DNA from 2 places in the Planococcus sp. VCh962 genome. Region 2 is predicted to be linked to the other one. Evidence: riboswitches for the same ligand, from Rfam matches in the RefSeq annotation. Region 2 holds a riboswitch; the other holds the start of a gene.

Region 1 (12,101 bases), on a different contig from region 2:
ACCTTGGAATCGGCATTCCGACATTGGTAGCGGAATACATGACCGAAGACAATATATACCTCCATACGGAAAACGGCTTACTTGGCGTGACGGATGTCGAGGAAGCGGATATTGATCCGAACCTGGTCAATGCTGGCAAATTGCCGGTCGGCGAAGCGGTCGGCGCGTCATTCTTCAACAGTTCGGATTCGTTTGCGATGATCCGCGGCGGCCATGTCGATGTCGCAATCCTCGGGGCGCTGCAAGTAGACCAAACCGGCGTAATCGCCAACTGGGCGGTTCCGGGCAAGAACATCATGGGAGTCGGCGGAGCGATGGATCTGCTTGTCGGCGCCAAGAAAGTCTTTGTAACCATGAGCCATACATCCAAAGACGGCAGTTCCAAGCTGTTGAAAGAGTGTACCTACCCGATTACCTCCACGCGCCAAGTGGATATGATTTTTACGGAACTTGCGGTATTCAAAGTCACCGGCAATCAATTGAAGCTGGTGGATCTGATGCCGGGCGTTACGCTGGATGACGTCAAAGAAAAAACCGAAGCTTCGTTTATCGAATAAAGCGAATTCTGCTGTGGCAGGACCAACTAAAGAAAGCAGGTTTATTTGCATGAAGATACGTTCTTTTGAAGTTTATATATTGGATTTACCGACCATCCGCCCCCACCAGCTCGCGATGCATACCATTACGGTACAGACAATTGTGGTTGGCTGTGTGACGGACGAAGACGGCCGTGAAGGCTGGTCAGAAGTGGCGACGATCGGCGGCGCTTCATACGGTGAATCAACGCCGGAAGCCATCAAAGCGAATATCGATACGTATATCACCCCACTCATCATCGGGCAGAATCCGATTCATTTCGATAAAATCATGAATGATGTATCAAAACTCGTACGGGGTAATTATTTCGCTAAGACCGTCGTGGAAAATGCCATTATCGATTTGGCAGCAAAAGCGAAAGGCATTCCCGCTTTCGAACTGTTCGGCGGCCAAATCCATAAATCCTTGCCAATCGCCTGGACGCTCGCCAGCGGCAATACGGAAAAAGATATCGAAGAAGCACAAGAACTTCTTCAGCAGAAACGCCATAATATTTTCAAGCTGAAAATCGGCAAAGGCGATCCTTTCAAAAATGTTGAGCATGTCCGTAAAATCAAGGAAGCGCTCGGTGATGCAGCACGCTTGACAGTCGATGTTAACCAGGCGTGGGATGAAGATACATCGAATTATTGCATCGCAGCGCTTGAAGCTGGCGGTGTATCGATGGTCGAACAGCCGCTTGTGGCTTGGGATTTTGAAGGCATGTCCAGACTCACCGCCAAATTCAACGTGCCAATCATGGCTGATGAAGCGGCGACAAGCATCCAGGACGTCTTCCGGATCGCCAAATACCGCGCCGGCAACTCCATCGCTCTGAAACCCTGCAAGCACGGCGGCATGACGCAGACGAAAAAAGTTGTCGGCATTGCGGAAGCGGCGGGCCTTGGTTTATACGGCGGAACGATGATTGAGTCGAGCCTCGGGACAGCCGCATGCGCTCAGCTGTACTCAACGATTTCCGACTTGAAATTCGGCACCGAAATCTTCGGTCCGCTGCTTTTCAAAGACAATGTCACCGTCAATGAAATCAAATTCGAGAATTTTGAAATAGTCGTTCCCGACGGTCCGGGCTTCGGCATGGAAATCGACAAGGAAAAAGTAAAACATTACGCAAGAGAATTTTCCGGAAAACAGGAGATGATGAATTGAAGAATGCAGTAATCGTAGATTCTGTCAGAACCGCCATCGGAAAACTAGGCGGTACCATCGGCAATGAAACCGTCGATTTGATCGGCGCCCATGTGATCGAAGAATTGCTCCGCCGCACTCAGCTGGATCCCGCTTCTGTCGAAGAAGTGATCATGGGGCAAGCGAAGCAAAGTGCGGATGTCTCGAACTTGGCGCGCGTTGCCTTGCTGCGCGCCGGCATCCCGGTTGAAGTGCCTGGCTACACGTTGCACCGCCAATGCGGTTCAGGCGTCCAGGCAGTCAATTCCGCCGCACAGCAAATCCAGACCGGATTGAGCGATATCATCATCGCAGGAGGCGCCGAATCCATGAGCACCGCTCCTTATTACGTTAACAAGGTACGCTTTGGCACGAAATCTGGCGATGTGTTATTGAAAGACCCGAATACGGCGAGCCAGCCAGGTTCACAGCCGGTGGAAACATACGGCGAACTGAACATGGGCATCACTGCTGAAAATATTGCTGAAAGATACGGCATTTCGCGTGAAGAACAAGATGAATTTGCGCTGGAAAGCCAGGAACGGGCGGCGAACGCTATTGAAAAAGGCTTGTTCGATTCCCAAATCGCCCCTTATCCGGTGAAAACACGCAAAGGCGTGATTGAGTTTAAAACAGACGAACATCCGCGCCAAACGTCTTTGGAAAAGCTGGCTGGCCTGAAGCCTGTCTTTAAAGAAGGCGGCACGGTTACAGCGGGCAACGCCAGCGGACGCAACGACGGCGCCGCCGCTTTATTGGTGATGTCTGAAGACGAAGCTTTGAAACGCGGCTATCAGCCGAAAGCACGCGTCATCGCTCAAGCGGCAGTCGGCTGTTCCCCGGAAATCATGGGAATGGGGCCAGTCCATGCAACATTCAAGGCATTGAAGCAAGTAAATTTGAAGATTGAAGACATCGACATCATCGAACTGAACGAAGCGTTCGCTTCCCAGGCAGTCGCCTGCATCAACGAACTCGGTGCGGACCGCAGCCGGGTCAATCCGAATGGCGGCGCCATTGCGATGGGCCACCCAATCGGCGCGACAGGCGCGATCCTGTTGACGAAGCTGGTGCACGAACTGGAGCGCACCGGCAAGAAGTACGGCGTCGTAACACTGTGCATCGCCGGTGGCATGGGAATTGCATCGGTTGTAGAGAATCTGAGAGTTTAAAAGTGAAGCGCAGGATCTGCTGATTTTCAGCAGATCCTTTTTTGTTGTAAAGATATAGCTAGGGGACGAAATAGAGCTTGACGCAAGTAAAATTCGATTTGCTGCAAGTAAAGTGAATTTGCCGCAAGTAACCACGAGCTTGCTGCAAGTAAAGTCTCGTTTACCGCAAGTAAATTCGATTTGCTGCAAGTAACAGGCTCTTTTCCGCCAGTAAAGCTGAATCGCATGGATCAGAAATTAAAAAAGCAGGCCGCGAATCTTCAGCGGCCTGCTTCAAAATGATGAAGCCGATTTCATCAATTATTTCCATCTTCATCGGCTTCATTTTCATTTTCATCCGACTCGTTCTCGTTCTCGCCTGATTCGTTTTCATTTCCTTCATTTTCGTTTTCATTCACTTCGGATTCCATCTCGTTCTCTGCGTCGCCGCTGTTTCCTCCACATGCCGCTAGCATGCCTGCGGATAAAAAGACTGCTGCACCCAGCTTCCATCATTTATTCACTGTCATCCAGGTTCCTCCTCAGTAGTTAGCTGTCCCCTACTGATTATACCCGTCTATTTTTCGGGAAAACACCGATAGCCTATTGAGGACGCTGTCAATCAATTTCTCACAGCGTGCGATATCCTTGTCCTGCGGCGCCAATTCGATTTTCAAGGTAGCCGCCAGTTCCGTCTGCACATACAGCATGTCCCGGAAGCGGTCGACAGCCCCGCAGAACTCGGCGAAAAAGCTGTCGCCGGTACCAAAAACCGCTGTCACCAGTTCTTTACAGCCTAAGTTCTCAACAGTTTCAAACAACCTCCGCATTTCTTTCGGAATCTCACCGCTGCCCCAAGTGTATGTGCCAATCAAAACAGCATCGTAACGTGAGAGTCTAGAAAACGGAAAGCCTTTTACTGGCCAAAGCTCCACTTCCAGCCCCTTGGCAATGCAGATTTCCTGTAATATCTCCGCCACCGCTTTCGTATTCCCAGTGACAGATGCATAGACGATGGCAATCCGTGGCTCATAATTCGTCAAAGCCATTCGACTGCGACACTTTCGAATAGGTCCGGGATTTTTGCTCAAAAAAGTCCGATTTCGTGTCGTTCATCATGTCATCGCCGAACACCTGGATCCACGGCATCGGGTTGCTTTGTTCTGCATATAGATTATCAAGCCCCAGCTGGCGCAGCCGTTTATTGGCCAAGTATTCGACGTAACCTTCAAACTCGTCCAAATCGAGTCCTTGGATATCCGCCAGAATGTGATGCGCCCATTCTTTCTCCAGCTGCACTGCCTGATCGACTGCACGGTATACATACTGGATATTTTCTTCGGTATTCAACTCTGGATTTTCCGTCAGCATGATACGGATAAACTGGGAAATGAAATACGCATGCTGCATTTCATCACGCTGGATATAACTGATCATCGTGCTGGTCTTGAGCATCTTCTGCTGGCGCGCCAAGTGATAGAAAAAGGCAAAGCCGGCGTAGAAATAAATGCCTTCGAGATTGATCGAATTGACGCTTAAGCGGAATAAAGTCTGAGGTGTCGGGTTCTGGCGAAACGCTTCGTAAGCATCCAGAATCAATTCGTTGCGCTTCCGGACAATCGGATCGCTTTTCGCTTGATTGAAACGGGCGTTTTGTTCACTGATGGAAACGAGTGAACTCAGGATATACGAATACGATTCATTGTGAACCGCTTCCTGCTGTGAAATGACGGCGAAAATCGCCTTGAAGCTGGAATCGGTGACATAGTCCATGACCTGGCTCATCGTCGGTGTCTGCAGGCTGTCGAGCGATGCCAGCTGCGTGTTGATGCGCAGGAATACGTCACGCTCGATATCCGTCAAATGGTCCCATTGTTTAATGTCATCCTGCATATTGATTTCCTGGGCTTTCCAGAAGTTCGCCAGCAGCGTCTGGTACAAGTCATACATCTGTGGGTAAGCGATATCGTTCCAGTTTAATAAACCGGACGATTCCCCGTTGATGATGCCTGTAGATTTATTCGGCTGCTCGGGATTGAGCAGCTTGATTTTTTGTAACGGTGCGTGTATCGACATGATGATTCCTCCTTAGCTTTGGCATGCTTCGCATTCTTCGATTTCTGCCTGGGATGTGCTGCGCACGTAGTACGTCGTCTTCAGGCCTTGCTCCCATGCTTCGAAATGCAGCCCCAGCAATTCTTTCGCTTTGATGGTATGCGGCACATAGAAATTGAAGCTGACTGCCTGATCGATATGGCGCTGGCGGGCTGCGTTCTGGCGGATGCTCCAGTTCTGATCGAGCACGTGGCGGGCACGGCGGTAATAATCGTAAGTGTTGTGATCCAAATCCGGTGCCGTCACTTTGAACTTGAAATTTTTCTTTTCTTCGGCGTATTCAACAGCATAAAGCGGATCAATGCCGTCCGTCGAACCGCCGATTTTTGCTGTAGATGAATTTGGCGCTACCGCCATCATCCAGCCGTTGCGGACGCCGTTTTCCGTAATAGCGCTTTGCAGTTCACCCCAGCGTTCGCTGGTGTAACCCTTGCGTTCAAAATACTCGCCCGTCTCCCATTCCGACCCGGCAAATTCCCGGTAAGCGCCTTTTTCCTTGGAAATCTCCATCGAAGAGCGGATGGTATGGTAGGCAATTTCTTCGTACAATTTATCCGCGAACATGACAGCTTCCTCGGTTTCCCAATGGATGCCTTCAAGCGCAAGTAAGTGATGCCATCCGAAAGTTCCCAAACCAACTGCGCGGTATTTTTTATTCGTCGCGTCTGCCTGACCCACGGAAATGGTATTCAAATCAATGACATTATCCAGCATACGCATCTGAATCGGCACCAGGCGCTCTAGCACGTCCGCTTTCACCGCGCGCGGCAAGTTGATCGATGACAAGTTGCAGACGACAAAATCGCCCGGCTTGCGGATCATCACAAGGTTGCCATCTTCGTCGGTGTACTCTTTCATGATCGTTGTAGATGACATATTTTGCATAATTTCTGTGCACAAATTACTGCAGTAAATCGATGTGCGCCCTTTGCCGCGCAAGTGCTTGTTCGGGTTCTGGCGGTTCACTTCATCGCGGTAAAACATATACGGCGTGCCGGTCTCGAGCTGAGACACCATGATGCGCGCCATGATATCCATTGCCCGGTAGGTTTTCCTTGGCAGTAAAGAATTATTGACCGCTTCTTCGTATTTCTCCGCGAAATGCTTTACATCGGTTTCGTCATAGAAATCTTCCAGGCCCAGCGCAGTTCCCGCCTCGTCTTTCCACCCCATCATCTGTTTCACCTGATGCGGGCAGAACGTATGCCATTCACCGCTGCTGCGGCCGCTGTTGTCCGTTTCCTTCAGTTTTTCCATAAACAGATCCGGAATCGCTACGCCCGTGAAAATATCATGCGCTTTCCGGCGCTCGTCGCCGTTATTCGTTTTCAAATCCAAGAAACCGTTCATGATGTCTTTATGGAACACATCCAAGTAAATCGCTACGGCGCCTTGGCGTTGCCCGAGCTGATCGACGCTGACTGCTGTGTCGTTGACCAAACGGATCCACGGAATGACACCGGATGAATTGCCTTTGAACTTTTTGATGTCGGATCCGAGTGCCCGCACTTTGCCGTAATAGACGCCGATGCCGCCGCCGTCTTTGCTGAGGCGCGCGATGTCCCAGTTGTTCAAGTAAATGCCATCAAGCGAATCATCCACCGTATCGATAAAGCAGGACGACAACTGGCCGAAGCTCTTGCCGGCATTGGACAACGTAGGCGTCGCAACTGTCATATAAAGATTGCTCATGGCCCAATAAGCTTCTTTTACCAGTTCCAGCCGCTTGTCTTTTGGTTCGTTCTGCATCAAGGTCATCGCAATCACGAGGAAGCGCTCCTGCGGAAGCTCATACATATTCCCGTCATAATCCTTAGCCAAGTAACGGTCCGCCAGTAAAAACAAGCCGATGTAATTAAACAATAGATCGCGGTCCGCACGGATTTCATTGCCTAATACTTGGATTTCCTCTTTCGAGTAACTCTTTAATAAATCACCGGAATAAATACCGATGTCGCTTAGTTTTTGAACCAATTCGTAAAAATCGCCGTATTTGGATTCAGCCTGGAAGCCACGGCTTTTCGCCGCTTTTTCGTATAGCTCGTTTAAATAAAGTTCCGCCGCAACGAATGTCCAATCCGGTTCCGCCATGGATATGCGGTTGAGCGCATAAATTAGGGACTGCTCGCCTTTTGCTTGAATTTCCAGGTCTGCTACTTTTTCAAGTAAGGGTGCCGCATCAAGTTTGTAGACATCTCTCGCCCGCAGAATTGCTTTTGTCACGGCATCCTTTTCTGTGTGGATGATTGTATTCATATCAAACCAGCTCCTTTGCGTATTCGTTGATTTTCATGCGAAGTTGCTTGCGCTCTTGAGCGCCTTGGAACAGCTGCTTCTCATGTTCCGTTTCCGGCACTACCCCGGGCACCGGCGTCGGTTTTCCAGCATCGTCGACCGCCACCATCGTCAGGATAGCTGTTGTCGTCAAGGTTTTCTCCCCTGTTTCGATGCTTTGACATTCCGCTTTCACGTAAACTTCCATCGATGTACGGCCCGTGGAAATCACTACGCCTTCCAAAATCAAGATATTGCCGACCCGAACGGATGACAGGAAATTCACCGTGTCGATCGATGCGGTCACCACCGCTTTTCCGCTGTGTTTCATTGCGGTAATAGCCGCAATTTCATCGATATAGGCGAGCACCGTCCCTCCAAAAATCGTTCCCATATGATTGGTATCCGGCGGCAGCACCAATTTGGTCTGAATCGTCCGCGAACGGCTTGCTGTGATTTGCTGTGTCATCTCTATTCCTCCAGTCGGTATTTGGGCAAACAAAAAACCCATCTTCTCAGGCGAGAGGATGGGTCGGATAAACGTAAATAATCCAGTGGGAGCCGGCAAAAAAGCCGCTGCACCGCACGGAGTACCTTCGTTATACCTCCCAGCTCCCGGAGAAGGTCATTAACTTATAACGATGGCAGGTCTCCTGGCTCATGCTTCTTCCTACACTATGTCCTTCCCGTCCGTTGGACAGTGGATTGCCATAGTTCGTCAGCACTTACAGTTGCGGGTACAGCTCCGGTTTTCAGCGGATTCCCTATTAAGCCTTTTCAGGCACCATTATTATTGGCATTACTATATATGGTGTTGTTATGTATACAATTCACTAAATACTGTATTTATAAACTATAAACTAGATCTTTTTCTTTTACAAGCTAATAATTTATGCAAGAAATTTAAAGAAAGCCAGCAAGCACTTGCCTGCTGACTTCTTCTTTATTGCCAGGGAAAATCAATTTTTCTTCTGCACTCAATTTCTCTATCAAACTCTACAGATTCATGCATCATCTAAATTCTCTCTTTTTGGTTAAAACAATTTAAGCAGCTCAACGGTCCCCAGGTAAACAAAGACAATGACACAGGCTGTTAAAACGGTATTGGTGACCCAGCCGTTCTTGAATCCCGGGTCCACTCGTTTCGAATTGAGCAGAAGCATTAGGCTGATTGCTAGAAACGGCATGAACAAAGCGCCGAGCGCACCATATAAGATAACAAGAAGCACCGGCTGGCCGAAAAACAGCAGCAGCATCGGCGGGAATGTCAGCCATAGAAGATAAAAACGGTATGCCGGATCTTTCTTAGAAACCGGCTCATCAGAATCTGTCCCCTTTTTTCGCACCATCCGGACAAAGTCAGCAAACAGGTAAGGCACGCCGTTCCAAACACCCAATAAGGATGAAAATGCGGCAGACCAGGCGCCGATCAAGAACAGCCAGCGGGCAAAAGAACCAAATTGATCGCTATATAGACCGGATAACGCCACTAACCCTTCTTCTCCATTAATTTCAATGCCGGTACCGAATAAAAATTCTGCTCCGACGACCAGCAGAGATAAGGTGAAAATCGCTGTAATGATGTACCCGGTAGCGGAATCCACTCTCATCATTGGAATCCAAGCTTTGCCCACCCAATTCTTTTCACGGATCCAATAGCCGTATGACGCCATCGTAATCGTTCCGCCTACCCCGCCAAGCAGCCCTAAAACTAGCAGCAGCGAACTGCCGCCGGTCCGCGGCACAAAACCGCTCACGATATTTCCGATGTCCGGCAGAAGAATTACTGCTGAACCGACAACCGTGATAAACATGAGGCCGACCATGAGCGTCATCACTTTTTCAAAAAGTTCATAATGGCCGAACAGCACCAGTGCAAGACCGGCTAATCCATGAATGACTGCCCAAGCCCATAGGGGCATAATGGGAAACATCGTTACCATCATAATGGCACTCGTCGACATCGCAGCTGCCCCGTAACTGAATCCCCAAATGATGGAATAGACGCCGAAATAACCCGTTGCCCACTTTCCAAGCGAATGCCAGCCTTCCAGGATGGTCTTTCCTGTAGCCAGCTGCCAGCGTCCCATGCCTTCTGTGAAGTAAAACTTGAACAATGAACCGAGCAGAATAGCCCATCCGAGCGTCATGCCAAAAGCCGCCCCAGCGACAAGAGCCGCAATTAAATCACCAGTCCCCACTCCCGTTGCAGCGGTTACAAATCCCGGTCCGACCATTTTGGCTTTCTCTTTTAACGTACGCGGTACAACAGGTACTGATTTTTCAGTGCTTTGAACTGTAGACATTCAAAAACCTCCCTGTGCGCTCTAGTCTTCGACAAGCTCCGATGCAATACGTGAAAACTGCCATAAATAGACCATTCACTTAGCTGTTAAAATTCATTATAAAGCAATTTTCATATTAATTTAAAGAATTTTCAAAATTTTAATTAAAAGGAAAAACACATACTCTTTCAGCACTCCGTTGCAAAATCTTCTATCCTCATAAATAAAAACCCAATCTTCACAAGAAGATTGGGTTTTGTCCATATGCTCTTAAAGATAAACTACATAGATCAATGCTGCAAGAACGATCCGGTAAATCGCAAAAGGCACCAATTTGATTTTATCGATCAGCTTCAAGAAGAACTTAACTACCACTAGCGCTACAAAAAATGCACTGACAAAACCGACAGCAAAGAACGGCAAAGCGTCCATCGTGAAATATTGCCAGTTTTTAATCAGCGACAACCCACTGGCGCCAAGCATGATCGGCACAGCCATGATGAACGTAAAATCAGCGGCAGAGTGGTGGCTCATTCTCAGCAAAACACCTCCGGAAATTGTAGAACCGGAACGCGAGAATCCAGGCCAGAGGCCAAGACATTGGAAAAGGCCCATGCCTAATGCTTGCTTGTACGTCATCTGGTCAACCGTTTCGGTATGATGAGGTTTCTTTTTCGTGACAAAATCTGCAATCAACATAAGAATCGCTCCAATAACGAGTCCGATCACGACCGTTTCTACCGAAAATAGATACTCATCTATGTAATCTTCAAACAATAAGCCAAGCACGCCTGCAGGAATTAACCCGACAATCACTTTTGTTAAACTAAGGCGCTGTTTTTTCCCGGCTGTCGCTTTTCTATTCAGTCCAAGTAAATCTTTAAATCGATCTTTAAAAACGATGACTACCGCTAAAATCGATCCTAATTGAATGACTACTTTAAACGTATTTGCTACCGGCTCTGTGTACAGCTCTTTTGATTTCAGCCAAATGTCATCGACGATGATCATATGGCCCGTTGAAGAAACCGGTGCAAATTCTGTCAGCCCTTCAACAATCCCTAATATCATTGCAACAACTAATTCCCATAACTGCATGTTCTTTTCTCCTTTAAAATTAAATAATTAATGTTGATCATAAGCAGTGAAATCAGGCGCCCGGCGAAAAATTGCCGAAAAAATTTGGAAGCCTCACAGCTTCCAAACCGGATCTCCTTTTTTCACCTTAAAACATTGTTCTTATCACAAGGCGGCATCAAGGATGACGTAAGGTTGGACATTGTAGTCATTTGGACAAGTTCCAGTCAATCTCAGAGAGGTCCTGAGCAAATTTATAATAGCGCTGATTGTATCCAGCACATTGTACTTCAAGGCTTCTTTTCTCTGCGAAGCCGCAGCACAAGAGGTTCCTCTATTCGCTGTCGACTTATTGGAATGATGCTGTGCCTGCACTTTTAATTGCCATAAACTGCTTGCCTGTTTAATCATACACCTTTTTTAACGCATTTACACCGCACAATCCTAAAATATCCATCTCTTAAAACTGTTTTGAACGAAAGAAATAAGTGCTATTTGAAAATATTAAATTTCTGAATCATTTTACTTTAATTTAGTTAAAATCAAATGTTTTTAATGCAACTCGATTATGATATGATAATAAATTGTGATTTTGATATATTTTTACTTCTCAAATTCAATAAACTAATCTTATTTAAGGATTAAGAAAAATGGAGATGCACTATGAAACAACAGACAGGCTATTCTTTTCACTACGGTTGGGTAATCATCGCGCTTGCCGCGCTATCCCAGTTTTTTTCAGGTCCCGGACAAACATATTCCAACGCGATTTTTATCGATTATTATATAAGCGAATTCGGCTGGAGCCGTTCAACGGTTTCCGCTGTTTACTCCTCCGCAACATTGGCTGCGGGGTTTTTGCTGTTTTTTATCGGCCGGCTGATTGACAGAAACGGTTCGAGAAAAATGGCGGTCATCGTATCTCTTGCACTTGCTGTTGCTTGTTTTTTCAATAGTTTTGTCACGAGTCTCGTCATGCTGTTTATCGGCTTCTTTTTCATCCGGCTGCTCGGCCAAGGGTCGATGGGCCTTATTTCAAGCTCGCTCATCCCTCAGTGGTTTGTTAAAAAAAGAGGACGGGCCATCAGCATTGCAGCAATTGGCGGGTTGGTCAGTTCAGCGGCTTTTCCGTTATTGAATGTTTGGCTCATTGATGCTTTCGGCTGGCGCGCTTCATGGATTATTCTTGGAGTGATCATTGTCGTCTGCTTCACGCCTCTTGCTTTCTTCCTCATCCAAAATTCCCCGGAAGACATGGGTTTGCTGCCGGATAACGGCAGTTCGGCAAAAGGCGGAAAAAATAGTACACCGATTGCGGAAATCAGTTGGACCGTAAAAGAAGCTTCAAAAACAAAAGCATTCTGGCTGCTTCTTGTCTGTGCCGTGATTCCCGGAATCGTCAATTCCGGCCTGACATTCCATTTAGTCTCGATTT
Region 2 (12,101 bases):
GTGGCGCACGTTCCATTGTTTACTCATCCTAATCCAGAGAACGTTCTGGTTGTTGGCGGTGGAGACGGCGGAGTAATCCGTGAAGTGCTCAAGCACCCTTCTGTTAAAAAAGCGACACTTGTCGATATTGACGGCAAAGTGATCGAGTACTCGAAAAAATTCTTGCCTTCAATCGCATCAGGTCTTGAAGATTCACGTGTTGAAGTGATTGTCGGAGACGGCTTTATGCATATTGCTGAATCTGAAAACAAATACGATGTGATCATGGTGGATTCAACGGAACCGGTCGGCCCGGCAGTGAACTTGTTCACTAAAGGTTTTTACGCAGGGATTTCACGTGCGCTGAAAGAAGACGGCATTTTTGTCGCACAATCGGACAACCCATGGTTCAAAGCGGATTTGATCGAGCAAGTTCAAAAAGATGTGAAGGAAATCTTCCCGATCACAAAATTGTACTTGGCGAACATCCCGACTTACCCAAGCGGTCTATGGGCATTCACAATCGGTTCGAAAAAATACAATCCATTGGAAGTGCCAGCTGAGCGTTTCCATGACATCGAAACAAAGTATTATACAAAAGAATTGCATAATGCGGCATTCGTATTGCCGAAATTCGTGAAAGATTTGGCAGGCGAATAAACGATGAGATTTGACGAGACATATTCAGGCAAAGTTTTCATCAAAAGCCATCCGAATTATGAAGAATCCAAAGCAGTGCTGTATGGCATGCCGATGGACTGGACGGTAAGTTACCGCCCGGGTTCACGTTTCGGCCCAAACAAAATCCGTGAAGTATCCATCGGCTTGGAAGAGTACAGCCCGTATCTGGACCGGGAGCTCGATGATGTGAAATTCTTCGATGCCGGAGACATTCCATTGCCGTTCGGCAATCCGGAAAAATCCCTGCTTGAAATTGAAACCTATGTCCATACTCTTTTGGCAGACGGTAAAATTCCGATCGGCATGGGCGGCGAGCACTTGGTGTCATTGCCGGTCATGAGAGCAGTGGCAAGCAAATACGACGATTTGGCGATCATCCATTTTGACGCGCACACGGACCTTCGTGAAAACTACGAGGGTGAAGAATATTCGCATTCTACACCGATCCGCAAAATCGCAGACCATATCGGGCCGACAAACGTCTATTCATTTGGCATCCGTTCCGGCATGAAAGAAGAATTTGAATGGGCAAAAGAGCAAGGCATGCACATTTCAAAATTCGAAGTGCTGGAGCCGCTGAAAGAAGTATTACCGACTCTTGTGGGACGTCCGGTATATGTCACGATCGACATTGATGTATTGGACCCGGCGCATGCGCCAGGAACTGGCACAGTTGACGCTGGTGGTATCACTTCACGTGAACTGCTCGCATCCATCCACGCAATCGCTGCATCAGATATCAACGTTGTCGGTTTCGACCTTGTTGAAGTGTCTCCCGTCTACGACCATTCAGATCAGACTGCCAATACGGCAAGCAAACTGATCCGTGAAATGATTTTGGGCTGGGTGAAATAAGAAAAGTGGAGGTGGCTGTCCAGTCCTGACAAGCTTAAGGCAGAACATGTAGGGAATCTTGATTTCCGAAATGGGCTGACTTAAGACCTCGAGAACCTAGCCGCCGAAACTGAACAATAAGAAAAGTCAAAGCCGGTCTGGATTTTCCAGACCGGCTTTGACTTTTGTGCTGTAAATCATTTGAAACAGGCCGAATGATCATAGAACTCCGTTGAGTGATCATAGAGAGGTCGTGAGTGATCATAGAACCCCGTCGAATGATCATAGGGACAATAAAACTGATCATAGAACTACGAAAAGTGATCATAGCACCTCAAAAATAGAATCTCTGAATTAAAACCGGTAAGATAATAGAGAATCATTATCTGGAAGAGGTGCTGACAATGGAATTATACAAATGGACGGGCCATCGGGACCAGGGCGTCGCAATTCTGGCAGCTATGGCAAATGCGCGGCTGGTGTATTTAGTCGACGGCGAGGAATCGGTGTTGCTTTATGAATCAGAGGGCGGAGCGCCTTTGCAGGGATTTGAAGCGTACCAGGTGCTAAATGCTGTCGGTGACATCAACGACGGCTATTATGCAGTATTCAACAATATTCCGGTAACGGATGAAGGCCGTGAGCTATTTGAATCGCGTTTCCAAAATAGAGCGGGCATGGTCGAGAAAGAACCCGGTTTTGCGGCTATACGTGTATTGCGCCCTGTCAATTCGGATACCTATATCATCCTGACTATTTGGAAAGACGAGAAGTCGTTTACGGACTGGCAGCAATCGCAGGCATACGGCCAGGCTCATGCGAAGCGGGGAACGTCAGAAGGAATCGATAAAAAGCCGAATATTTTCCCTCGACCTTCTTTTGTCAAAACGTATATCAAATGACAAGCAGTTCTTGAAAACCACTCATATGGGTGGTTTTTTGAATAGCCAAATTTCAATTCCAGCAGATCCAAGCATAAAATGAAACTTAAATTGAAATGGGACCTTGAATCGGGCTATAATAAAAAGGCTATTGCTATTACATAAAGGAGGCGGCGGAATGCAAAAAACTGTGAAAATAAAACTCACGACAATTATCCGTCAGCCAGACGTAGCAGAACAGCTGCTGGAGTTGTGGTCACACGGCACGCTGACAATAAAAAACGATCGACGCTACTTGCAGTATGAGGAGCAGGTGGAAGAGCTGCTGATCCGGACTACAGTGAAGCTCAGCGAAAACGAAGCAGTGATTATGAGAAGCGGCGGCCTGCAGATGCGGCTACCGTTTTTATTACATAAAGAACAAACAGGGAATTTAACAAATGAGCAAGGCACTTTTATGCTGACGACTAAAGCCCACGAGCTGACAGTCAGCGATACACGCTTTAAAGTCCGTTACGATCTGGCGATGGGCTCTGCCCACGTCGGGGAATATGAAATGGAAATCCAATTTATGGAGGGTCAAAAATGAATGCAGTAGAAAAAGTACAGCACGCCATTAAACTGGCAATCAGTGAAGCGGTTCAAAAAGCGGAATTGACGCCTGAACCAGTCGAAGTTTACCTGGAATCACCAAAAGACAAAGCGAACGGCGATTATGCCACAAACATTGCGATGCAATTGGCGCGTGTAGCAAAAAAAGCGCCGCGTGTGATTGCGGAAGCGATTGTCGGGAATCTTGACAAGGACACGGCGAATATCGAAAAAGTGGATATTGCCGGCCCAGGTTTTATTAACATCACAATCAAAAAAGATTATCTGCAAGATGTAGTGAAGACGGTCCTGGAGCAAAAAGAAGACTACGGCCGCACAAATTCAGGCGGAGGCGAGCGTATTCAAGTTGAGTTCGTATCTGCCAATCCGACAGGTGACCTTCACCTTGGGCACGCCCGCGGTTCATCGGTCGGCGACTCACTTTGCAACGTACTGGATGTTGCGGGTTACGATGTATCACGTGAATACTATATCAACGATGCCGGCAACCAAATCAATAATTTGGCACTGTCTATCGAAGCGCGTTATTTTGAAGCACTTGGCGAATCGCTGAACATGCCGGAAGACGGCTACCGTGGCCAGGATATCAAAGACATCGCTGAAGATCTTGTCAAAGAGCATGGTGATAAATTTGTCCATATGACCAAAGAAGAACGTTTTGAAGCGTTCCGCAAACATGGCTTGAAAGTGGAACTGGCGAAGCTGCAGAAAGACTTGGCTGATTTCCGCGTTGAGTTTGATGAGTGGTTCTCCGAAACTTCTTTATACGAAAAAGGCGAAATTGAAATTGCATTGAACAAGCTTCGTGAGAACGGCCATATTTACGAAGAAGATGGTGCAACTTGGTTCCGTTCAACGACATTCGGCGATGACAAAGACCGCGTATTGATTAAGAACGACGGTTCGTTTACGTATTTGCTGCCGGATATCGCTTATCATGAAGACAAATTGTCGCGCGGTTTTGATAAGCTCATCAACATCTGGGGAGCTGACCACCACGGTTATATCCCGCGCATGAAAGCGGCAATTGAAGCGCTTGGCTATGACCGCGATACACTTGAAGTGAGCATCATCCAAATGGTACAGCTGTACAAAGACGGCGAAAAGATGAAAATGAGCAAACGTACCGGTAAAGCCGTAACAATGCGTGAACTAGTTGAATTGGTTGGCTTGGATGCAGTGCGGTATTTCTTCGCTATGCGATCAGGCGATTCACATATGGACTTTGACCTGGATCTTGCCGTATCGCAGTCCAATGAAAACCCGGTCTATTATTCCCAATATGCCCACGCGCGCATCTGCTCGATTCTGCGTCAAGCGGAAGAGTTAGGATTCTTTGCATCTACAGATAATTTGGATCTCTTGGCTTCGGAAAAAGAAATCGATGTCCTGAAAAAAATCGGGGACTTCCCGCAAGTGGTGGCAGATGCAGCAAAACTGCGTGCACCGCATCGCGTGACTACTTATATTCAGGAATTGGCGGCACACTTCCACAGCTTCTATAATGCCAATAAAGTATTGGACACTTCCAACGCGGAATTGACAGCTGCGCGCCTGGCATTGATTACCGCTGTCAAAACGACTCTTGCAAATGCGTTGAAATTGGTCGGCGTATCTGCTCCTGACAAAATGTAAGAGACACTGAAAGAATTTTGTGTATAATTAACTTATTAAGAAACTTAATAATTCAATCATAAAGGTGCTTATGTCTAAGAACATGAGTTAAAAGGGAAGCCGGTTCGATTCCGGCGCGGTCCCGCCACTGTAAGTGAGAGCAATCTGCCAAATGCCACTGAAGCAACGCTTTGGGAAGGTGCAGTACGCCATGATCACAAGCCAGGAGACCTGCCTTTATGAGAACGCCCACTAAGCCTGCGAGGACCGGCTGGATGCACACGCTTTTTTATGTCGTCCTTTCAATCTCCCGCAGTGTCTGCGGGAGATTTTTATATTATAAAAGGGGATGTCGAGATGAAGAAGTATTGGAAGTTTGGAGCAAGTGCAGGAGTGGCAGCGATGCTGCTGGCAGGGTGCGGCGGACAAGAAGCACCAGCAGGAGAAACGGCAGAAACACAGGTAGAACCGCCGAAAGAAGTGGCAGAAACTGAATTTCCAGTAACGATGATGGATGCAGTAGGTGAAGAAGTTGTAATCGAAGAAGAACCGAAAGCGATCGTTTCCATGGTGCCATCAAATACAGAAATTGCTTATGAACTTGGCTTGGGAGAAAAGATGGTCGGAGTATCCGATTTTGATAATTACCCGGAAGAAGCAGCAACTGTCGAGAAAATCGGCGGCCAGGAATTCAATGTTGAAAAAATCATCAGCTTGCAGCCGGATTTGGTATTAGCCCATGAATCAGGTGTGGGTGTCGGTGAAGCAGGGCTTCAGCAATTGCGTGATGCCGGCATTAAAGTATACGTTGTCCAGGAAGCCCAAAGTTTTGATGAAGTATATGAAACCATGACGGTTATCGGGCAAGCGACCGGTGCAATGCAAGAAGCGGATGCACTCGTTTCTGAAATGGAAGCACAAGTAGATGAAATCGAAGAACAAGCGAGCAAAATCGAAGAACCCAAAAAAGTATTTGTTGAAGTTGGCAGCGATCCGGAGATCTACACTACCGGCAGCGGAACATTTATGGATGAAATGCTGGACATCATCAACGCTGAAAATGCAGCGGGTAACCTTGAAGGATGGGTCAGCATGGACCCGGAAGCGATTGTCGAAGCCAATCCCGATGTGATCGTGTCGACAGAAGGTGCTTACGTGCCGGATGCTGTTGAAAAAATCAAAGCACGCAGTGGCTTCGCTGAAGTGACAGCAGTAAAAGACAATGCAGTTTACAATGTCGATTCGGATAAAGTCACCCGTTCCGGCCCGCGGCTGACAGAAGGTTTGATGGAACTGGCACAAGCTGTTTATCCTGAGGTTTTCAGTGAGTAAAAACAGCCTGGCCTATATTGTCTCTTTCATTCTTTTGGGAGGGGCTGTATTGCTGGGGGTAACGGTCGGCACGGTTTCCATTTCGCCGGAAGTGCTGTGGAATCCCGAGTCGGATGAAACAGCTGCCAATATTTTATGGAATATCCGGATGCCGCGTGTGGTTCTGGCAGGCCTGGTCGGTGCAGCACTGGCAATTGCCGGTGCAGCATTTCAAGGCCTGCTTAAAAACCCATTAGCCGATCCTTACACTTTAGGAGTGTCATCCGGTGCCTCAGTCGGCGCTGTGATGACGCTCTTTTTCGGCATTTCAGTCCCGTTTTTAGGGAATTACACTTTGCCGGTGATGAGCATGCTGGGCGCATTGTTGACGATGTTCGCAGTGATGGGATTTGCTAAATTGGTCGACCGGTCCATGAAAATGGAAACAGTCATTTTAACAGGGATCATTTTCAGTTCATTTCTCGGTTCGGTCATTTCCTTAATGATAGCGTTGACCGGGGAAGAGCTTCGCCAAATCATCGGCTGGCTTCTTGGCAGTGTATCCATGCGGGGCTGGCCTTACGTCCAGATGGCCTTGCCGTTTATCCTCATCGGCTCCTTCTTGCTATGGCTGAACCGGCGTGAATTGAATGCCATGCTGTTCGGGGAAGAGCGGGCACAGCATTTGGGAGTAGACGTGAAAAAAAGGAAAATGATGATTCTCATCAGTGGATCGATTCTGACCGGAGCGGCTGTGGCCGTGTCTGGAACAATCGGCTTTGTTGGCTTGGTCGTGCCGCATATGACGCGGCTGGTATGGGGATCGGATCATCGGCATGTCCTGCCGCTTTCTTTTATCAATGGCGCTGCGCTGTTGATCATTTGTGACTTGGTATCACGGACGATCATTTCACCGACGGAACTCCCTATTGGAGTAATTACCGCATTTATCGGAGCACCGGTTTTTGCGTTCATCTTTTTCCGCCAACGGAAAGGAGTGGCTTGATATGTTGAAAATAACAGGATTGATTGGTGGATACGGAGAGAAGAATATCGTCAATGACGTTTCTTTCCAAGTTTCAAAAGGTTCGATGCTTGGTATTTTGGGGCCGAACGGCAGCGGGAAATCCACCATGATGAAATTAATCAGCGGGGTGCTGCCTTTAAAGAGCGGAAAGATTGAAATTGAAGAAAAGTCGATCACAGATTTTGGGGCTAAGGAACTGGCCAGACAAATGGCCGTTTTGCCTCAGCTTCATGCGCATGCATTTGCCCATACGGTCCGTGAAACGATTTCGCTTGGAAGATACCCGCATCAAAGCGGCTGGTTTTCTTCCTGGTCTGAAGAAGATGAAGCGGCTGTGACAGAAGCCATGCGCTTGATGAATATCACCCATTATGAAAATACACAAATCGACCGTTTATCAGGGGGAGAGCAGCAGCGTGTTTTCGTGGCCCAAGCATTGGCCCAAAATGCGAAAATCCTGTTGCTCGATGAACCGACCAATCATTTGGACATCAACCATCAAAAAGAACTGCTGGATACCATAAAAAAACAAGCGATTGAAAAAGAATTGACCATTGTATCGATTTTCCATGACATCAATATTGCGTCCATGTATTGCGATCAATTATTACTATTGGACCATGGCAAGATTGTTCGCATGGGGGAGCCGCATGAAGTGGTACGGGAACAGGATATTGAAGCCGTCTACCAGACGCGGGTCAGCAACCACCCGCATCCGGAGCTTCCAAAACCGCAAGTTACGCTCCTTCCAGGAGTAAAACGGCGGACAGAAGAATGGGCCATCCGCGCCGAAGACTTCGCAGTTTCGCCGAATATGGTGCTTTACCAAAGTGAAGTTCCTCTGAAAACCGTATCTTCAGCGGTAATCAATGCAGGAGCCGGCTGGTTCCGGACTTTCATCAATCGCCATGTGGACATGAATTATAATATCGACGACAGTTTGATGGAAATGACGGAATTTATTGAAGGATTGGGTTTTAAACCTACCGATACTGTCGGAATGATGACTGCTGTACAAACCCAGGATGCTATCGTGAAGGAGTATGAAGCTTCTTTCGGTTCCGTTGTTATTGCAGTGACTGCAGGAATTGGTAATGCAGTGGATGTCTCGAAGGCACTTGAGCGTGCCGTGCAAGTTGGAACGATCAATACGTGGATCATGGTCAATGGCAAATTATCGGATGAAGCTTTTATCCAAGCGATGATTACCGCTACGGAAGCCAAAACAAAAGCGCTTCATCTTGAAGGTGTAATGGATCCGCTGACCAATACATTGGCGACAGGAACTTCGACTGACAGCTGTTTGGTCGCTGCTACACAGCGGGGAGAGTTTTTGCCATACGGCGGTCCGATCACCGAGCTTGGCAAGTTGATCGGAGCAGGGGTGTTTGAATGTACCGTGGAAGCAATCGGCTTATACCGTGAGGCGAAAAAGGCATGATCAGCCACATTTTTGCTATTGGACTGGCTCTCATAATCGACCGGATCGTCGGAGATCCTCATGGCTGGCCACATCCGGTCCGGTGGCTGGGAACCTTGATATCAAAGCTGACAACCAAATGGAACCATCCGCCGAATGCTTTTCGCAACGGTTTTTTCCTCATCATAGCCACTGCTGCGGCAGCTTTCGGAACGGCTTATCTATTGGTGGCGGGAGCATATGCCGTTCACTGGAGTATGGGCTTTCTCATCGAAACGCTTTTAATCGCTTCTGGCCTTGCACAAAAAAGTTTGCGTGACGCGGCAGAAGACGTATACCAGCCGCTGATTCAGAAGGATTGGAGCGGGGCCAGGGAAAAGCTTTCCTGGATTGTCGGGCGAGACACCGCCCATTTGAATGAAAGTGAAATTACCCGCGGCGTTGTCGAAACCGTGTCAGAAAATACGAGCGACGGCATTACGGCACCGATGTTCTGGGCATTTCTGCTGGGTGCACCCGGGTTATGGCTGTATAAAGCAGTCAATACTTGCGACTCGATGGTGGGTTATAAAAATGAGGAGTTTGCGCAGTTTGGCTATGCCTCGGCCCGCTTGGATGATGCCTTGAATTTTATTCCGAGCCGCCTTACCGGAGCATTGATTCTATTGGCTACCGAAAATAAACGAAATCTTACGATGCGTCAGCGTTTTGCGGAGTGGGCACGGGATGCCGTTAAGCACCCGAGCCCGAACAGCGGCTGGCTGGAAGCGGCAACTGCCGTCCAGCTGGGCATAGAACTCGGCGGCGTCAATACATACAAAGGAGTCCGTTCGGACCGCGCCCGTATGGGAACGCCCATTTACAAACTGGAAGCGAAGCATATTAAAGAAGCCGTGTCGCATATGCATATCGCCACGATTTGGTTTTATATTCTCTTTGCAATAGGAGTGATGATCATTGAATTTGCCTGACCATGGCGCGAACCCGAAACTTTTATATAGACAACTGGGAATGGAAGCGCCTGAACGGATTCTCGATTTCAGCGAGAACGTTCATCCTTTTGGACCGCCAGAATTTATTGAAGCCACCTGGAACTATTTGCAGGAATTGATTAAATATTATCCGGACCCTGATGGAGAGCCGTTCCGAAGCGCAGCGGCAAAATTCCACGGTGTTGAACCGGATCATGTCATTGCGGGAAACGGGGCAGCGGAAATTTTCACTTGGCTGGCCCGCCGTTACCGCGGCAGGCGGGTGTTATTGATTGAACCGGCTTTTTCTGAATACCGCAAAACGCTTGAGGCAGAAGGAGCGGAAGTGGTTGCTGTCCAATTAACGGAGGAAAGCGGCTGGCGCCTGCAGCTGGATGAATTGGTGCCGGCGTTAAAAGGATGTGCTGCTGTTTATATCTGCAATCCGCATAACCCGACAGGACTTTTACTGGAACGGGATGTGCTGGTATCCATCGCTGAAGAATGCAGGAATGCAGGCTGTGAACTGGTCTTGGATGAAGCATTCATTGATTTCGCGGGAGAGGAATTTTCGCTGACTCCGCTGCAGAAAACTTTGCCTCATGTCATTATTGTCCGGTCGATGACCAAGATATATGCCATTCCAGGCCTCCGGCTGGGTTATGCCATCGGTGAACCGGAAGTTTTGAAACAGTTGAAACGAGGCGCAGCCCATTGGAATGTCAATGCGCTTTCGGCTCAAATTGGAGCCCGGTGCTTGGAACAGCAAGCTTACCGGGTGCGTGTAATGGAAGCAGCAGGAATCGAGCGGAAGTCAATGATGCGTTTTTTGGAAGAGAAAGGCTGCGCGGTGACAGACTCCGCTGTGAATTTTCTGTCGTTCCGGCTGCCGGCAGATAAAGCACCGGATTTATTTTTCAATGAAATGTTGAGAAAAGGGATCGTGCTTCGGCACACTAAATCATTCAAAGGGATGGATGGGAACTGGTTCCGCATCGGCATGAAATCAGCTGTCCAAATGCAGGAACTGCGGGAGGCGATCACACAATGGCTGCGGGACAATTGATATTTGTCAGTGGCGGTGTACGGAGCGGAAAAAGCGCTTGGGCAGAAAAATTCATCTATAAAACCGACGCCAATAATAAAATTTACCTGGCGAGCGGACAGGCGTTTGATACGGAAATGGAAGAGCGGATTCAGCGCCACCGGCAGGACCGGAAAGATCAAGGCTGGAAAACGATTGAGCAGCCGCTCCATTTGGAGAAAGTTATTCCGGAAATTGGTGCTGGAGATGTAGTGCTGTGGGATTGCGTGACTACTTGGCTCGCCAACGAATTGTATGAAGGCTGGGAACAAGGAGCACCTTGCGCTGATCGCAAAGACTGTATGGAACAAAAATGGTCGGCGTTACAGGAAACTCTCCGGCAAATCCGAAATCAGGCAGAACTTTTGGTCATCGTGTCAAATGAAGTATTGGATGACTTTGTACGGGATCGTACTTATCAGCAATGGCTCGGCCGAATTCATATATGGCTCGTGGATCAGTCGGACAAGGCATATGAAGTGGAAAGTGGAGTCGCTTATAGAAGGAAGTGATGAAATGCGCGGAATCATGATTCAAGGAACTTCATCCGACGTTGGAAAAAGCATGATTTGCACGGCATTCTGCAGGCTGATGGCTGATCAGGGCTATAATGTGGCACCTTTCAAATCACAGAACATGTCAAATAACTCTTACGTAACGGTACTTGGAGAAGAAATCGGACGGGCACAAGGCGTGCAGGCTGAAGCAGCCGGCATTGTGGCAACTGTTGACATGAATCCGATTCTGTTGAAACCGGAAAGCGGCATGAAATCACAAGTGGTGCTTTTTGGAAAGAAATTAGAGGCAATGGACGGCATGGATTACCGGCATCATTTTTATGAACAGGGGCTGGCTGCCATTGACCAGGCGCTTTTGAATCTGTCAAAAGAGTTTACACATGTGGTGATAGAAGGGGCAGGGAGCCCGGCAGAAGTCAATTTGAATGACCGCGATTTGGTCAATATGGCTGTTGCCGAACGGGCTGGCGTACCGGTAATTCTGGTGGCTGACATCGAACGAGGCGGAGTCTTTGCTTCAATTGTCGGAACATTGGCGCTTATGCCGAATCCTGAGCGTGTAAAAGGCTTGCTGATCAATAAATTCCGGGGAGATATTAAGTTGTTTGAAGATGGAATAGCTTTTTTGGAATCTTATACAGGCATTCCGGTCCTTGGGGTGATTCCTTACATGCCAAATCACGCAATTGAACAGGAGGACTCGCTTGGTGTCCGTGAATTGGCGAAGACCGCTCCTCGCCAGCCGATTGATATTGCAGTATTAAAGCATCCTTACCTTTCGAACTTTACAGATATTGAAGCGTTTTTAAGTGAACCGGACGTATCTGTCCGCTGGGTGGAATTTGTCGCAGACTTGGGTATTCCGGACATTGTCATCATTCCGGGGACCAAAAGCACGATTGCAGATTTGAGATACTGGAAGCAGCAAGGCCTTGAACAACACCTGAAATCACTGCCGAATGAATCGAAGATCGTGGGACTGTGCGGCGGCTTTCAGATGGTGGGCGAATGGCTGGCAGACCCGTTTGGCTATGACGGCATAAAAGTGGAATGTGAACAAGGCTTAAGCTTTATTCCGGGCATGGAAACACAGTTCACCGGAGAAAAGTTTGTGCAAAGGCGCAACGGAGTGGCGCATTTTGAGAATTTGGGCATACCTGTAGAAGGGT

Evidence for each region. A riboswitch is a leader RNA that binds a small molecule or an ion and turns the genes downstream of it on or off. The one in region 2 is predicted to bind cobalamin.
Region 1: another riboswitch for cobalamin. It lies ahead of AC3AQ9_RS12130 (acyl-CoA thioesterase); the one in region 2 lies ahead of AC3AQ9_RS08755 (ABC transporter substrate-binding protein).

Annotation. Positions count from the first base shown of each region.
Region 1 is NZ_JBYLHS010000003.1:175,516-187,616, reverse strand. It holds gene AC3AQ9_RS12165 (3-oxoacid CoA-transferase subunit B) at 1-557, shown strand, start outside; gene AC3AQ9_RS12160 (muconate cycloisomerase family protein) at 607-1,746, shown strand; gene AC3AQ9_RS12155 (thiolase family protein) at 1,743-2,936, shown strand; gene AC3AQ9_RS12150 (hypothetical protein) at 3,097-3,330, opposite strand; gene AC3AQ9_RS12145 (flavodoxin domain-containing protein) at 3,476-3,964, opposite strand; gene AC3AQ9_RS12140 (ribonucleotide-diphosphate reductase subunit beta) at 3,945-4,991, opposite strand; gene AC3AQ9_RS12135 (ribonucleoside-diphosphate reductase subunit alpha) at 5,004-7,286, opposite strand; gene AC3AQ9_RS12130 (acyl-CoA thioesterase) at 7,288-7,773, opposite strand; cobalamin riboswitch at 7,931-8,108, opposite strand; gene AC3AQ9_RS12125 (Nramp family divalent metal transporter) at 8,339-9,610, opposite strand; gene AC3AQ9_RS12120 (undecaprenyl-diphosphate phosphatase) at 9,860-10,687, opposite strand; gene AC3AQ9_RS12115 (MFS transporter) at 11,330-12,101, shown strand, end outside.
Region 2 is NZ_JBYLHS010000002.1:278,515-290,615, reverse strand. It holds gene speE (spermidine synthase) at 1-639, shown strand, start outside; gene speB (agmatinase) at 643-1,515, shown strand; gene AC3AQ9_RS08770 (antibiotic biosynthesis monooxygenase family protein) at 1,899-2,396, shown strand; gene AC3AQ9_RS08765 (YwiB family protein) at 2,554-2,964, shown strand; gene argS (arginine--tRNA ligase) at 2,961-4,622, shown strand; cobalamin riboswitch at 4,668-4,854, shown strand; gene AC3AQ9_RS08755 (ABC transporter substrate-binding protein) at 4,959-5,933, shown strand; gene AC3AQ9_RS08750 (FecCD family ABC transporter permease) at 5,941-6,918, shown strand; gene AC3AQ9_RS08745 (adenosylcobinamide amidohydrolase) at 6,920-8,380, shown strand; gene cbiB (adenosylcobinamide-phosphate synthase CbiB) at 8,377-9,330, shown strand; gene cobD (threonine-phosphate decarboxylase CobD) at 9,317-10,396, shown strand; gene AC3AQ9_RS08730 (bifunctional adenosylcobinamide kinase/adenosylcobinamide-phosphate guanylyltransferase) at 10,378-10,926, shown strand; gene AC3AQ9_RS08725 (cobyric acid synthase) at 10,889-12,101, shown strand, end outside.